2 regions of the Streptomyces sp. NPDC059906 genome follow, and region 1 is predicted to be linked to the other one. Evidence: riboswitches for the same ligand, from Rfam matches in the RefSeq annotation. Region 1 holds a riboswitch; the other holds the start of a gene.

Region 1 (6,254 bases):
GTCCCGTCCGCCGTCACGACCGGACATCACCACGACGACCAGCCCGACGACGATGGCTCCGGCGACGACGCGTCCGGCCGCGCGCCCCCACCAGGCCGGACGGGCCGTGCCCGGGCCCCGCCTCGGCGGCCCCAGCCGTTCGGACCGTCGGGCGGGTCGCAGCAGACGCACCAACAGCAGCGCGGCGACTGGAAGTTGCAGCAGCCACAGGAGGGTGCGCGGCCACTCCCCGTACCAGACGTTGGTTCCGTACAGCAGGGTGTGCCACACACTCAGCACGTAGACGACGATCACGAAGCGGTGCAGCCGTCGCCAGGTGTTCGCTCCGATGCGGTGCCGAACGTAGAACAGCAGGCCGAGAGGGATCGCGAGGTACAGGGCGCCCTGCCCGAGCGGGATGGCGATCCGGCCGGTGCCGGAGTCGTACCAGCCGGGCACGAAGCTGTCGGCGAAGCCCACCCACAGCCGCTCGGCCCAGTCCACCTTCGTCTCGTAGCGCACGAGTTCGGCGGCGAACATCAGCGCGTGCGCGAGCATGAGCGCCATCGTCGTCAGGCTCGTGGTGCGGTGCCAGCGCTCCAGTACCTGCCGCGAGACCGGCAGCCGGGCGGGGCGCGGACCCGACAGCAGCAGGCCCAACATGACCGTGCCCCAGGCCCACAGCAGCGCCGACCAGCCGAAAGCCTGGCTGAGCAAGTACATCCAGTAGGTGCCGGCATCGTCCATGAAGGGCATGACCGCGACGGTGTCCGAAGCACCCGACTCCATGCGGGCCCACAGGAGAGCGAACACGAGTCCCGTGACCACCACGGCCGCGGAGGCGTCGGGCACTGCGGCACGCAGATCACCGCGCAGTGCGACGCGGTCCCCGGGAGGCCGCTGCCCTCCGGACGCGGCCGCCGCCCCGCCCTCGTCCGGCCTCGTGTCCGACGTCATCAGGCGCCTCCCCAGGCACGGGTCACCGCCGCAACGGTGCGCATGTGTCGTGAGGCAACAAGTCTGGCCGATGGGGCGGCGATCCCCCGAGGCACTATCCGGCCAGACCAGCCACGACGACCGGACGGGGACACACCTGGTTTCTGTCTCCCCTCCACAATCAAGACAACCGTTGAATCCTCACTGTCGCAGGAGTACGAGCGCCCTTACGCTGATGGACGCAGTCGGTTCGCGCCTCCCGTCCGCCCGGATGCCGGCGGCGCGACGCAAGAGGGAACCCGGTGCGAATCCGGGGCTGTCCCGCAGCGGTGAGTGGGAACGAAAGCCGTCGATGTTCACTGGGTCCGCGTCAGGACCGGGGAAGAGACGGCCGGTAGGTGTCCGGCCCTTTCGGCGGACGGGCCCGCGAGTCCGAAGACCTGCCACTGCGCCCGCGCTCCGCGCGGGTGGTGCACGTGACCTCGTGGACTGGGTCGGCGGTATGGGCGGTCGTACGTCGTGCGGGTGGCCGCGCCTCCTTCCCTGTCGCTGTCCAAGGCCAGGTACGGAGGATGCTGTGCGGAACCCAGCCGCTTCGCGTCGGCCTGTCCGACCCCGGACCGAGGTGTCGTCCGACGGCTCCGGGCGGCCGGCCCTCGAACCCGTCGCGGGTGCCCTCCGGGAACGGGGCCAGTCCCGCGGCACGGTCTCCGGCGTCTGTCACGGCACTCTGGGTGAGCTGTACCAAGGCCCGTTGCGAGCGGGCACCTCATCCGAGATCGCGGTGGTGTCCTTTCCCGTGGACCGACACTCCTGGGTGTACTTCACACCGAGGAAGGCCACCGGCCCGCCGTGTCCGACGGCCCTGGGTGCGAAGTCGGCGACGGCGGCCCGCCTCTTCCTCGACCACTACGGCCTCGCCTTCCCCCCGGGCGACTGGCGCACCCACTCCGAACTGCCGGTAGGGGTGGGGATGTCCAGTTCCACGGCGGACATCGTGGCGACACTGCGCTGCCTGTTCCGCGTCTTCTCGCTGCCGTACGACATGGACGTGGTCCTCGGCATCCTGACGGACATCGAGCGCGCCGACAGTGTCTTCCTCGACGAATTCGCCCTGTATCTCAGCGGCCGGCACCGAGTGGTGCGGCGACTGGGCCGGGACGTCGGCTTCCACACCGCCTACGTCACGGAACCCGGCACGGTGGACACCGCCGCCGTCACTCCCCTGCTGCTGGACCACTACCGGCGCCGCGACGAGGAGTACCAGCGGTGTCTGACCGATCTACTGAAGGGCTTCGACTCGGGCGACCCGGCCGCCGTCGCCCGTGCCGCCACGGTCAGCGCCGCGTTGTCCCAGGAGGTGCTGCCCAAGGCGACCTTCGGCAGTCTGCAAACCCATCGTGAGCGATTCGGCGCCGACGGCGTCTTCGTCGCCCACACCGGCTGCCTGGCCGGCTACCTCTTCGCCTCCCGCCCGGGCGCCCACGTCAAGTCCGAACTCTCCGCGTTCTTCCAGTCGCTCGGCCACCAGTGCACCTTCGCCCAAGGAGGCTACGGGTGATCCACCCCCACATCGCCGACGCCCTCAAAGCCCCGGACCTCGTCCGGCTCACCGATGGCCTGGTCCTGCTGCGGTTCGAGTCGATGAAGATCTACTCGGCCCTCGCCGCCGTCCGTCATCTGCTGGAGCGGGGCACCGTCCGTCCGGGACAGACCCTGATCGACAGTTCCAGCGGCATTTACGCCTACGCCCTCGCCCTTGCCTGCCACCGGTACGGCATGCGATGCCACATCGTCGCGTCCACCACCGTCGACGCCACCACCCTGGCCCAACTGGAGATCCTCGGCTGCACCGTGGAACAGGTCAGACCGTCGCGGAACCTGAAACTGGACCAGGAACTGAGGGTGCGACGGGTGCGCGAGATCCTCGCCGAGCGCCCCGGTCACCACTGGATGCGCCAGTACCACGACGACATCCACTACCTCGGCTACCAAGAGGTGGCCGACCGGATCGCGGCACAGTTCCCGCACGCATCGCTGACCGTCGTCGGCGGAGTGGGGTCCGGAGCCTCGACCGGCGGCATCGTGGAACGCCTGCGCGTGACCGACCCCTCGGTGCGTCTGGTCGGCGTCCAGCCCTTCGGCAGCGTCACCTTCGGCAGCCAGGACCATCACGATCCCGAAGCGATCATCGCCGGCATCGGCTCGTCCATCGTCTTCGACAACGTCCGCCACCATCTCTACGACACCGTGCACTGGCTGGACTTCACGCACGCCATGTCCGGCGCCGTCGCCCTGCTGCGCGAGCACGCGGTCTTCGCCGGGCTGTCCACCGGAGCCGGCTATCTGACGGCGACGTACGAGGCCCGCCGCCACCCCGACCGACTGCACCTGGTGATAGGCGCCGACACCGGACACCGGTATGTGGAGCGGGTGTTCGCCCGGCACGCCGAGGCCCTGGACCCGGTCGCGCTCAAGCCCGTCGAGGTCCGCGGTCCCGAGGAGATGACCATGCCCTGGTCGAGGACGACGTGGCGGCGCACTCCCCGCCCGGCGCAGTGGAAGGAGAGTGCCGCATGACCGTGGCCTGCCTGGAGTCACTGACCTTCGGCCTCGGCCGGCTGGTCCGCGCCGCCGACCGGCTCGGCGAGCGCCTGCTGCTCCTCACCCGGGACCCCGCCTACTACGCCTACGAACTGGACCGGCTGCCCACCGACGCCCTGGACGTCGTCGTGACCGACACTTTCGACGTGGAGCGGGTCGACTCGCTGCTCCGGCGCACCCCGGGACTGAGCGGCCTGATCAGTTCCACCGACACCTGGACACTGGCCGGCGCCGCCCTCACCGATCGCCTCGGTCTGCCCGGTCCCGACCCGGCCGTCCTGCGGCTGACCCGGGACAAGGCCGCCGTACGCAACAGGCTGCACGAGGCGGGACTCACCCGTGCGCGGGCCGTCGAAGGCGCCGTCCCGGACCGCGAGGCACGCGGGCTGCTGCTCAAGGAGTCGGGGCTGCCGCTCGTGCTCAAGGACACGGCGGGCACCGGGAGCCAAAACGTGTGGCTGGTCCGTGACGAGGGCGAACTCGACGCGGCGCTGGAAGAGGCGTCCGGTCGGGACCTGAAGGGGCGGTTGTTCGCCGAGCCCTATTTCAGCGGCCCGGTGTACAGCGCCGAGACGCTCACCTGGGCCGGTCGCACCAGGCTGCTGGGCGTCTCCAGTCGGCTCATGTCACCGGAGCCGCACTTCCGGGAGGAGATCACCGCCTTTCCCGTCGCCTTGCCGGGCCCGCAGCGGACGTCGTTGGAGCGTTGGCTCGATCGGGTGCTCGCCGCCATCGGCTACACCGACCGGTTCGCACACGTGGAGTTCGTGCTGACCGCCGACGGCCCGGAGGTGGTGGAGGTCAATCCCCGCATCGGCGGCGCCCTGGTCGGCGAGGGCATGTGCCGGGCCCTCGGCGTCAACGTGTACGAGGCGATGATCGAGGCCGCGCTCGGCCGCCGCCCCCGTCTCATGGACGCGGAGCTTCCCGGTGGTCCGGCCGTCGCCTTCGTTCTCGGCTACCCGGCCGCCCCCGGCGTGTTCACCGGCGTCGCCGGGCTCGACCGGCTCACCGAGATGCCGGGAGCACCCACCTGGTATCCGACCAAGCAGCCCGGCGACCTCGTGGAGCATCTCGGCGACAGCCGTGGATACGCGGGCCTCGTGTACGCCGAGGCGGAGACCGCCGAACTCGCCACCCACCGCGCGGTGGCCGCTGCCAACGCCTTGCGTGTCCGCACCGAGCCGGCCGGCCGGGAGGCGCCCGGTGGGTGAACGCACCCCCCGGGAACCGGGCCTGCGGGCCTCGCTGTTCCCGCTCACCGGCCCGCTGCGGTTCCTCCTGCTCAGCTCCTTCCTCATCCCCCTCGGCAGCTTCATGGTCCTGCCGTTCATGTCGGTGTTCCTGCACGAGCGGCTCGGGATGGGGCTCGGCACGGTCGGCGTGGTCCTGGCCGTGGCATCGCTCGTGCAGTTCTCCGGCGGCATCGCCGGCGGAGCCCTCGCGGACCGGATCGGGCTGCGCCGCACCATGCTGTGGGCACTGGCCGTACGCACCGCCGGTTTCACCGGGCTCCTGCTGGCCCTGCGCTGGCCGCCCCTCGCCGTCTGGGCACTGGTCCTGACGTGCTGCGGTGCCGCGCTCTACCTGCCCGCCAACAAGGCGTACCTGGTACACGGCGTCGACGACCAGCGCCGCCCGGCGTTCCTGTCGGCGGGCAACGCGGCACTCAACGCCGGGATGGCCCTCGGCCCGCTCATCGCCGGGCCGTTCGTCCTGTCCGCGCCCGGCTGGCTGTTCGCAGCCGTCACGACGCTGTTCCTCGCGGTCACGGCAGGACACGCACGGCTACCGGAGACCCACGGGACGCACCCCGCCGAATCGACGCAAACGGCCCGCCCGGGACTACTCGCCGGCGTGGCACTCCTGCCGTTCGCCGCCAACGCGCTGGCCTTTTACCTCTACTTCCACTTCCAGCACTTCCTGGCGGTGTACGCCGTCGAGCGCGCTTCCAGCGCCTTCTACAGTCTGGTGCTGCTGCTCTGTTTCACGCTGGTCGTCGTCGTACAGCCGCTCGCGTCCGGCCTGATCCGGCGCATGCCGTACGCCCTCGCCCTCGCGGTCGGGTTCACGGGCCTGGCAGCGGGCCTGGCCGTGCTGGCGGCCGGTACCCGGGCGGCGCTGCTGGCGGGCGGCGCGCTGATCACCCTCGGCGACATCGTGCTGTTCCTCAAGAACGACCTGGAGGCACTGCGCCGGAGCCCCCGCTCCGACGCCGTCGTCTTCGGCCGGCAGCGGCTGGCCGCGGGCCTGGGCGCCTGCGCGAGCGGCGTGCTGGGCGGGCAGGTGTACGGCCTCGGCGAACGGGCCGGACACACCGGCTGGTTCTGGCTGCTGGCAGCCGCGCAGTGCCTGCTGCTTCCCCCTCTGCTGCTCACCCTGCGCCGCCGCACGGCGCGGCGCCCTGTCCCCGACGGCGACCACGAAGGAGCACTGACCCGCGATGACACGGACGGGCGGATTCCAGGACGATGACTTCTGGACCGAGTTCCACGACTTCCTCTTCTCCGAGCAGCGCTACGAGCAGGCCGAGGAACTCCTCGACACCTCTCCCCTGCTCGCCCTGACCGAGAGATCACGCGTGCTGGACCTGTGCTGCGGGCCGGGGGTGTTCACCGTCCCGCTCGCACGCCGCGGGCACCGCGTGACCGGAGTGGATCTGAGCCCGGCCATGCTGGACCGGGCACGCAAGCGGTCGGCCGACGCCGGTGCCGAGGTGACGTACGTCCGGGCCG
Region 2 (8,007 bases), on a different contig from region 1:
TGGGGCGCAGGGTCAGCTCGAAGCCCGGGTCGAGCAGGTTCTTGGTGGTGGGGTTCGCGGGGGTCTCGGTGGTCATTACTGGCAGGCCTCGCAGGACTCGGGGTTTTCCAGGGAGCAGGCGACCGCTTCGGGGTCCGGGCCGGCCTGCACGGGGACGGTGGTGGCGCGGGCCGCGGCGCGGGCGATCCGGGTCGCCGGGCGCGAGCGCAGGTAGTAGGTGGTCTTCAGGCCCTGCTTCCAGGCGTACGCGTACATCGAGGAGAGCTTCCCGATGGTCGGCGTCTCCAGGAACAGGTTCAGCGACTGGGCCTGGTCGAGGTACGGGGTGCGGGCGGCGGCCATGTCGATCAGGCCGCGCTGCGGGATCTCCCAGGCGGTGCGGTACAGCGCGCGCACGTCCTCGGGGATCCAGGTGAAGCCCTGCACCGAACCGTTGGCCTCGCGCAGCGCCTCACGGGTGCGGGCGTCCCACACGCCGAGCCGCTTGAGGTCGTCCACCAGGTACGAGTTGACCTGGAGGAACTCTCCGGACAGCGTCTCGCGCTTGAACAGGTTGGACACCTGCGGCTCGATGCACTCGTAGACACCGGCGATGGAGGCGATGGTCGCGGTCGGCGCGATGGCCAGGAGCAGGGAGTTGCGCAGTCCGGTCGTCGCCATGCGCTCGCGCAGCGCGGCCCAGCGCTCCGGCCAGGCCGGCTCGACGCCGTAGTGGTCCGGGTGCAGCACCCCCTTGGCCGTACGGGTCTTCTCCCAGGCCGGCGCGGGGCCGCCCCGCTCGGCGAGGTCGGCGGAGGTCTCGTACGCGGCGAGCATGATCCGCTCGGCGATGCGGGTGGACAGGGCCTTCGCCTCGGGGGAGTCGAAGGGCAGACGCAGCTGGAAGAAGACGTCCTGGAGGCCCATCGCGCCGAGGCCGACCGGGCGCCAGCGGGCGTTGGAGCGGCCCGCCTGCTCGGTCGGGTAGAAGTTGATGTCGACGACCCGGTCCAGGAAGGTGACCGCGGTGCGGACGGTGGCGTCCAGGCGCTCCCAGTCCATGTCGCCCTTCGCGGGGTCGACGAACGCGCCGAGGTTGACCGAGCCCAGGTTGCAGACCGCGGTCTCCCCGTCGTCGGTGACCTCCAGGATCTCCGTGCAGAGGTTGGATGAGTGGACGACGTGGCCGGGGGTCGCGGTCTGGTTGGCCGTGCGGTTGGCGGTGTCCTTGAAGGTCATCCAGCCGTTGCCGGTCTGCGCGAGGGTGCGCATCATGCGGCCGTACAGCTCCCGGGCGGGCAGCGTCCTGCGGGCCAGCCCCGCCTCCTCCGCCCTGCGGTAGGCGGCGTCGAACTCCTCGCCCCACAGGTCGGTCAGCTCCGGCACGTCGGCGGGGGAGAACAGCGACCAGGCCCCGTCGGCGTCCACGCGGCGCATGAACTCGTCCGGGATCCAGTGCGCGAGGTTCAGGTTGTGCGTACGGCGGGCGTCCTCGCCGGTGTTGTCCCGCAGCTCCAGGAACTCCTCGACGTCCGCGTGCCAGGTCTCCAGGTAGACCGCGGCGGCGCCCTTGCGCCGGCCGCCCTGGTTCACGGCGGCGACCGAGGCGTCCAGCGTCTTCAGGAACGGGACGATGCCGTTGGAGTGCCCGTTGGTGCCGCGGATCAGCGAACCCCGGGCGCGGACGCGGGAGTAGGCGATGCCGATGCCGCCGGCGTGCTTGGACAGGCGGGCCACCTGGTGGAGGCGGTCGTAGAGGGAGTCCAGCTCGTCCTTGGGGGAGTCCAGGAGGTAGCAGGACGACATCTGGGCGTGCCGGGTGCCGGAGTTGAAGAGGGTGGGGGAGGAGGGGAGGTAGTCGAGGCGGCTCATCAGGCCGTAGAGGGCGGCGACCTCGTCCACGGACCGGGTGGTGTCGTCCTCGGCGAGTCCGGCGGCGACCCGCAGCAGGAAGTGCTGGGGCGTCTCGACGGCCTTGCGGGTGAGCGGGTGGCGGAGCAGGTAGCGGCTGTAGACGGTACGCAGGCCGAAGTAGCCGAAGCGGTCGTCGGCGGCCGGGTCGACCAGCGCGTCGAGGCGGGCCGCGTGCAGCCGGACGAAGGCCGCGGTGCGGTCGGCGATCAGGCCCTCGCGGTGGCCGGTGGCGACGGAGTCGGTGAAGGTGACGACGCCCTGGGAGGCGGCCTCGGCGCGGATGCCGATGGTCAGCAGGCGGGCGGCCAGCCGGGAGTAGACCGGGTCCTCGGAGATCAGGCCGGCGGCGGCCTCGGTGGCCAGCTCGCGCAGCTCGGCCTCGTCGGCGCGGGCGGACCGGCCGCGCAGTGCGGCGGCGGCCACCCGGCCGGGGTCGGCGCCCTGGAGGTCGGCGGTCAGCCCGGTCAGGGTCCGCAGCAGGGCGGCACCGGGTCCGTCGGGTTCCCCGGTCGCCGTCACCGGGGTCGCTGAAGCCGGATCGGCTGGCGCGATGGTCACGTGGAGCACTCCCTCGCTCGGCACGGGGCCCGGCGGAGGGAGGGCAGGGGGCAGCTCACGAGCGCACGCGGCGTCGCGTCCACCGGCCCACTCCACGAGGCCCGGACGTCATGGCACCCGGGCCAGGGCGGCCGGGCGCGCTGTCGGCAGGTCCTCGGACTGGACAGGCGTGCGCGCACGTGCGAAGACGTACGGATGCACGCAAGTACACCGTTGCGGGACAGTTCCGGATTCGCACCGGATTCCCCTGCGGCGACAGCGAGCACGAGCATACATCTTGTGCCGGGGGACGCGAGCACCCCCAGATGTTGTGTCTCGACGGGGTGTTGTGATGGGGTGCCGCGGCCGTGTCAGAGCGTCAGTTCGTAGGTGAGCAGCGTGATGTCGTCCAGCTCCGGCAGCGGGTTCCAGTCGCGGTCGGGCGTGCGGACGAAGCCCCAGGCGCGCGTAGAGACGGTGGGCGGTGCGCATGGTGGCCTGGGTCGACAGCACGACGCCCGTGCACCCCGTCACCGTCCGGGCGCGGTCGACACAGGCCCGTACGAGGGCCTCGCCCGCCCCGCGGCCGCGTGCCTCGCGGGCGACGGCGAGCATGCGTATCTCGGCCTCGCCGGGGCGGGCTATGTCCGCCATGGGGCCGCCGGACGGTACGAAGGTCACGCCGCCGAGCACCCGGGTGTCGGCCACGGCGACCAGCACCTCGGCGGCCGCCGCCCGCTTGGCCACGTCGCGCAGCTCGTCCAGGTAGGAGTCGCTCTCCCCGAAGTCGAGGAGGCCGTCGCGCAGGTAGGCCTGCGCGGTGATCTCGCCGAGGGTGTCGTACTCCTCGGCCGTCGCCCGCCGGATCACGAAGTCCATGACCCCGAGTGTGCCCGACGGGTACGACAACGGGCCGCCGGATTTCTCCGACGGCCCGCCTCGAACCAGGGGTCAGTGCGAGCTGCCCGCCGTGGCCGGCGGCAGTTCCACCTGGACGCCGGGGTCGCCGGCGTCGGCCGTGTAGTCGCTCGGCTTGGTCTCGTCCACGCCGTCGGGCGCCTTGACCGCCCTCAGGACGAAGGTCAGGACCACGGTGACCAGGACGTTCAGCACGAAGGCGGTGAGACCGATGTAGCCGATCTCGCCGATGCCGGGGATCTCGTCGGAGGACCCGCCGAAGTGCGCCTGTGTCGGCGAGGCGACCCCGTAGGCGGCGACCGTGCCGTAGATCATGCCGACCGCCCAGCCGCCGAGCAGCGCCCAGCGGTGGAACCAGCGGGTGAACAGGCCGCCGACCAGGGCCGGGAAGGTCTGCAGGATCCAGATGCCGCCCAGCAGCTGGAAGTTGATCGCGACGGTCTTGTCCATGCCCAGGACGAAGATCAGCGCGCCCACCTTCACCAGGAGCGACACCAGCTTGGAGACCTTCGTCTCCTGTGCCGGGGTGGCGTCCGGCTTGATGAAGTCCTTGTAGATGTTGCGGGTGAAGAGGTTCGCGGCCGCGATCGACATGATCGCCGCCGGGACCAGGGCGCCGATGCCGATCGCCGCGAAGGCCACGCCCGCGAACCAGTCCGGGAACATGGTCTCGAACAGCTGCGGGATTGCCAGCTGGCCGTTGTCCACCTTCACCCCGGCCGCGATCGCCATGAAGCCGAGCAGCGCGAGCAGGCCCAGCATCAGCGAGTACAGCGGCAGGATCGTGGTGTTGCGCCGGATCACGTTACGGCTGCGCGAGGACAGCGTGGCGGTGATCGAGTGCGGGTACATGAAGAGCGCCAGGGCCGAGCCGAGCGCCAGCGTCGCGTAGGTCCACTGGCCCCCCGCGTCCGGCACCACCCCGCCCTTGCCCGCCTCGGTGAACTTGTCGCTCGCCGACGCGAAGATGTCGTCGAAGCCGCCCAGCTTGATCGGGATGTAGATGATCGCCACCGCGATGACGATGTAGATCAGCGTGTCCTTCACGAACGCGATCAGCGCGGGCGCGCGCAGTCCCGACGAGTAGGTGTACGCCGCCAGCACACCGAAGGCGATCAGCAGCGGCAGGTCCTTGATGAACCAGTTGGTGTCCTCGCCGCCGCCGACGCCCATCACGTCGAGGACGGCCTGGATGCCGACCAGCTGGAGCGCGATGTACGGCATGGTCGCCAGGATGCCGGTGACGGCCACCGCCAGCGACAGGCCCTTGGAGCCGAACCGGCCCCGCACGAAGTCCGAGGTCGTCACGTATCCGTGCTTGTGCGAGACCGACCACAGGCGGGGCAGGAAGGTGAAGATCAGCGGGTAGACCAGGATCGTGTACGGCACCGCGAAGAAGCCGGCCGCGCCCGCCGCGTAGATCGCCGCCGGGACGGCCACGAAGGTGTACGCCGTGTACAGGTCGCCGCCCAGCAGGAACCAGGTGACCCAGGTGCCGAACGAGCGGCCGCCGAGGCCCCACTCGTCGAGGCTGTGCTCGTTCGCGGCCCGGCGCCAGCGGGCGGCCAGGAAGCCCATGGCGGTGACGAGGACGAAGAAGAAGATGAAGACGGCGAGTGCGACGCCGTTCACGCCGTCGTTCATCGCGACTCACCGCCCTTCGGGGCGGAGGGGGCGGAGGAGGCGGCGGAGTGGGCGGCGGCGCGGCCGCGCTGGTCCCACTGCCACAGCTTGTACGCGGTCACCGTCAGCACGGTCGAGATCAGCACCCACGCCATCTGGTACCAGTAGAAGAACGGGATGCCGATGAAGGCCGGGTCCGTCTTGGTGTACGAACCGACCCACAGCATGGCGACGAACGGTGCCACGAGACATAGCCCGATGACGACGCGCACCGGCGTCACCACCGGCTCTCTGCTCACTTCTGGGTCTTCTGACATGCGCGGCTCCGTCCCCTCGCTGATCACCTCGTGCAGTGCGCACGAAATGTAGGTGACGGTGTCAAGACAGCGGAAGACCTCGTCCGTATATCGGTCCTCAACCGCAACTTCGCGCCCGCGCGCGCGGGGGTATGCCGGATATGTGCCGGTGCGGATCCTAGTCCTGGGGCCGCTTGAGGCGGGCCACGAACTTGTAGCGGTCGCCCCGGTACACCGACCGGACCCACTCCACCGGCTGGCCGGTGCGGTCCTGGGAGTGCCGGGAGAGCATCAGCATGGGCAGGCCCACGTCGGTGCCGAGCAGGCCGGCCTCGCGCGGGGTGGCCAGGGAGGTCTCGATGGTCTCCTCGGCCTCGGCGAGATGGACGTCGTACACCTCGGCGAGCGCGGTGTAGAGGGACGTGTACTTCACCAGGGAGCGGCGCAGGGCGGGGAAGCGCTTCGCGCTGAGGTGGGTGGTCTCGATCGCCATCGGCTCGCCGTTGGCCATGCGCAGCCGCTCGATGCGCAGCACCCGGCCGCCGGCCGTGATGTCCAGCAGCCCGGCGAGCCGGTCGTCGGCGGTGATGTAGCCGATGTCCAGCAGCTGAGAGGTCGGTTCGAGGCCCTGGGCCCGCATGTCCTCGGTGTACGAGGTGAGTTGCAGCGCCTGTGACACCTTGGGCTTGGCGACGAAGGTGCCCTTGCCCTGGATGCGCTCCAGGCGGCCCTCGACGACCAGCTCCTGCAGGGCCTGGCGCACCGTCGTGCGCGAGGTGTCGAACTCGGCGGCCAGGGTGCGCTCCGGCGGGACCGGTGTGCCCGGCGTCTGGGTCCGGGTCATGTCGAGCAGATGCTTCTTCAGACGGTAGTACTTGGGCACGCGCGCGGTACGGACGGTCGCCCCACCCTCGTTCTCCGCACTGCTGACGTCGGTGCTCATGCTCTGCCTTCCCGGCTCCGGGTGCCGAAGCGACCGCTATCCCTGTCGGCCACGGCTCACATCGTGGCACGGCTTCGTGCCGGGATGGCCCCCGCACGCTCCGTGATCCCTTCTGTATACCCGGGGGAACACCCTTGGTCTAGTCCACAGAGCGGTCGGGCGTCGCTGGTACGCGCGTTCGGAGCCGTCGCGGCACGTCATTCGGTGGGGGGTGGTACACCCGGTCCCGGTCCGCCCGATCTGTCGCTTGCGCAATGAAAGGTCCCTGCATATCTCGGTCCCATCACGGAGGCGACGACTGGGTTTGAACACCCTTGACAGTCCTATTGGTCTGGGCCAAGCTCCCCGTACTGGTCTACACCATTGGTCCAGGTCCCGGCCCCAAGGGCGGTCCGCGTCGACGAGCAACCGCGGGGAGGCAGGGGGGTTGTGTGGCATCCCTGAGGAGGGTTGGCGTGAAGCGCAAGCTTATAGCCGCGATCGGTATCGCGGGCATGATGGTCTCGATCGCCGCGTGCGGGGGCGACAGTGACGACGACGGCAAGAAGGCCGGCGCCGACGGCTACGCCGGCGAGACGCTCACCGTCTGGGTGATGGACGGCTCCTCCCCGGACGACTGGCAGGCCGACCTCGCCAAGGAGTTCGAGGCGAAGACCAAGGCCAAGGTCAAGTTCGAGATCCAGAAGTGGAACGGCATTCAGCAGAAGCTGACCACCGCCCTCTCCGAGGAGAACCCGCCCGACGTCTTCGAGATCGGCAACACCCAGACCCCGGCCTACGCCAAGACCGGCGGCCTCGCGGACCTGAGCGACCTCAAGAGCGAGATCGGCACCGACTGGTCCGAGTCCCTCAACAAGTCCGCCGTGTTCGACGGCAAGCAGTACGCGGCCCCGTGGTTCGTGGTCAACCGCGTCGTCGTCTACAACAAGAAGATCTGGGCGGACGCGGGCATCAAGGAACTGCCCAAGACCCGCGACGAGTTCTACAACGACCTCAAGACGATCGGCGAGAAGACCGACGCCGAGCCGATCTACCTGCCCGGCCAGAACTGGTACCACTTCGTGGGCCTGGTCATCGGCGAGGGCGGCGAACTGGTCAAGAAGGACGGCGACAAGTACGTCTCCAACCTGGCCGACCCGAAGGTCGCCGCCGCCACCGAGACCTACAAGAAGTTCCAGGCCCTGTCCAAGGCCCCCAAGGACAAGGACGAGGCCACCCCGCAGCAGGGTGAGATCTTCGCCAAGGGCAAGACCGGCTCGTTCATCGGCATGGGCTGGGAGGGCGCCACCGCGATCGCCACCAACCCGGCGATCGAGAAGGACCTCGGCTACTTCACCATCCCCGGCCCCACGGCCGACAAGCCCGAGGGCGTCTTCCTCGGCGGCTCCAACCTGGCCGTCGCCGCGGGCAGCAAGAAGCAGGACCTGGCCAAGGAGTTCCTGAAGCTCGCGCTCTCCGACAAGTACGAGGGTGCGCTGGCCAAGGCCAACGGCGTCATCCCGAACAAGGAGGCGCTGCAGAGCAACCTGAAGGGCAACGCCGCCGCCGAGGCCGCCGCGCCGGCCGCCAAGTTCGGTGACACCACGCCGCTGATCCCGGAGTGGGCCGCCGTCGAGAACGACCCGAACCCGATCAAGACGTACCTGACGGCCGTCATGAAGGGGAAGTCCCCGGCCGAGGCCGCCAAGCAGGTCGAGGGCGAGTTCAACAAGCGCCTGGCGCAGCAGCAGTAGCAGAAGCAGCCGGGTGAGCCGGGGCGGGGGCCGCCACACGACGGCCCCCGCCCCGGCGTCGAGG

What was found. Region 1 has a riboswitch for cobalamin ahead of ACFV9J_RS17840 (hypothetical protein). Riboswitches for the same ligand answer to the same signal wherever they lie in the genome.
Region 2: another riboswitch for cobalamin. It lies ahead of ACFV9J_RS25155 (ribonucleoside-diphosphate reductase subunit alpha); the one in region 1 lies ahead of ACFV9J_RS17840 (hypothetical protein).

Annotation. Positions count from the first base shown of each region.
Region 1 is NZ_JBHWKU010000010.1:142,950-149,203, forward strand. Features, by position in the region: gene ACFV9J_RS17835 (ferric reductase-like transmembrane domain-containing protein) at 1-936, opposite strand, end outside; cobalamin riboswitch at 1,205-1,357, shown strand; gene ACFV9J_RS17840 (hypothetical protein) at 1,715-2,476, shown strand; gene ACFV9J_RS17845 (cysteine synthase family protein) at 2,473-3,495, shown strand; gene ACFV9J_RS17850 (ATP-grasp domain-containing protein) at 3,492-4,733, shown strand; gene ACFV9J_RS17855 (MFS transporter) at 4,726-5,994, shown strand; gene ACFV9J_RS17860 (class I SAM-dependent methyltransferase) at 5,963-6,254, shown strand, end outside.
Region 2 is NZ_JBHWKU010000017.1:158,458-166,464, forward strand. Features, by position in the region: gene ACFV9J_RS25150 (ribonucleotide-diphosphate reductase subunit beta) at 1-76, opposite strand, end outside; gene ACFV9J_RS25155 (ribonucleoside-diphosphate reductase subunit alpha) at 76-2,451, opposite strand; cobalamin riboswitch at 2,579-2,740, opposite strand; partial or broken gene ACFV9J_RS25160 (GNAT family N-acetyltransferase) at 2,802-3,309, opposite strand; gene mctP (monocarboxylate uptake permease MctP) at 3,382-4,992, opposite strand; gene ACFV9J_RS25170 (DUF3311 domain-containing protein) at 4,989-5,288, opposite strand; gene ACFV9J_RS25175 (GntR family transcriptional regulator) at 5,446-6,210, opposite strand; gene dasA (N,N'-diacetylchitobiose ABC transporter substrate-binding protein DasA) at 6,666-7,943, shown strand.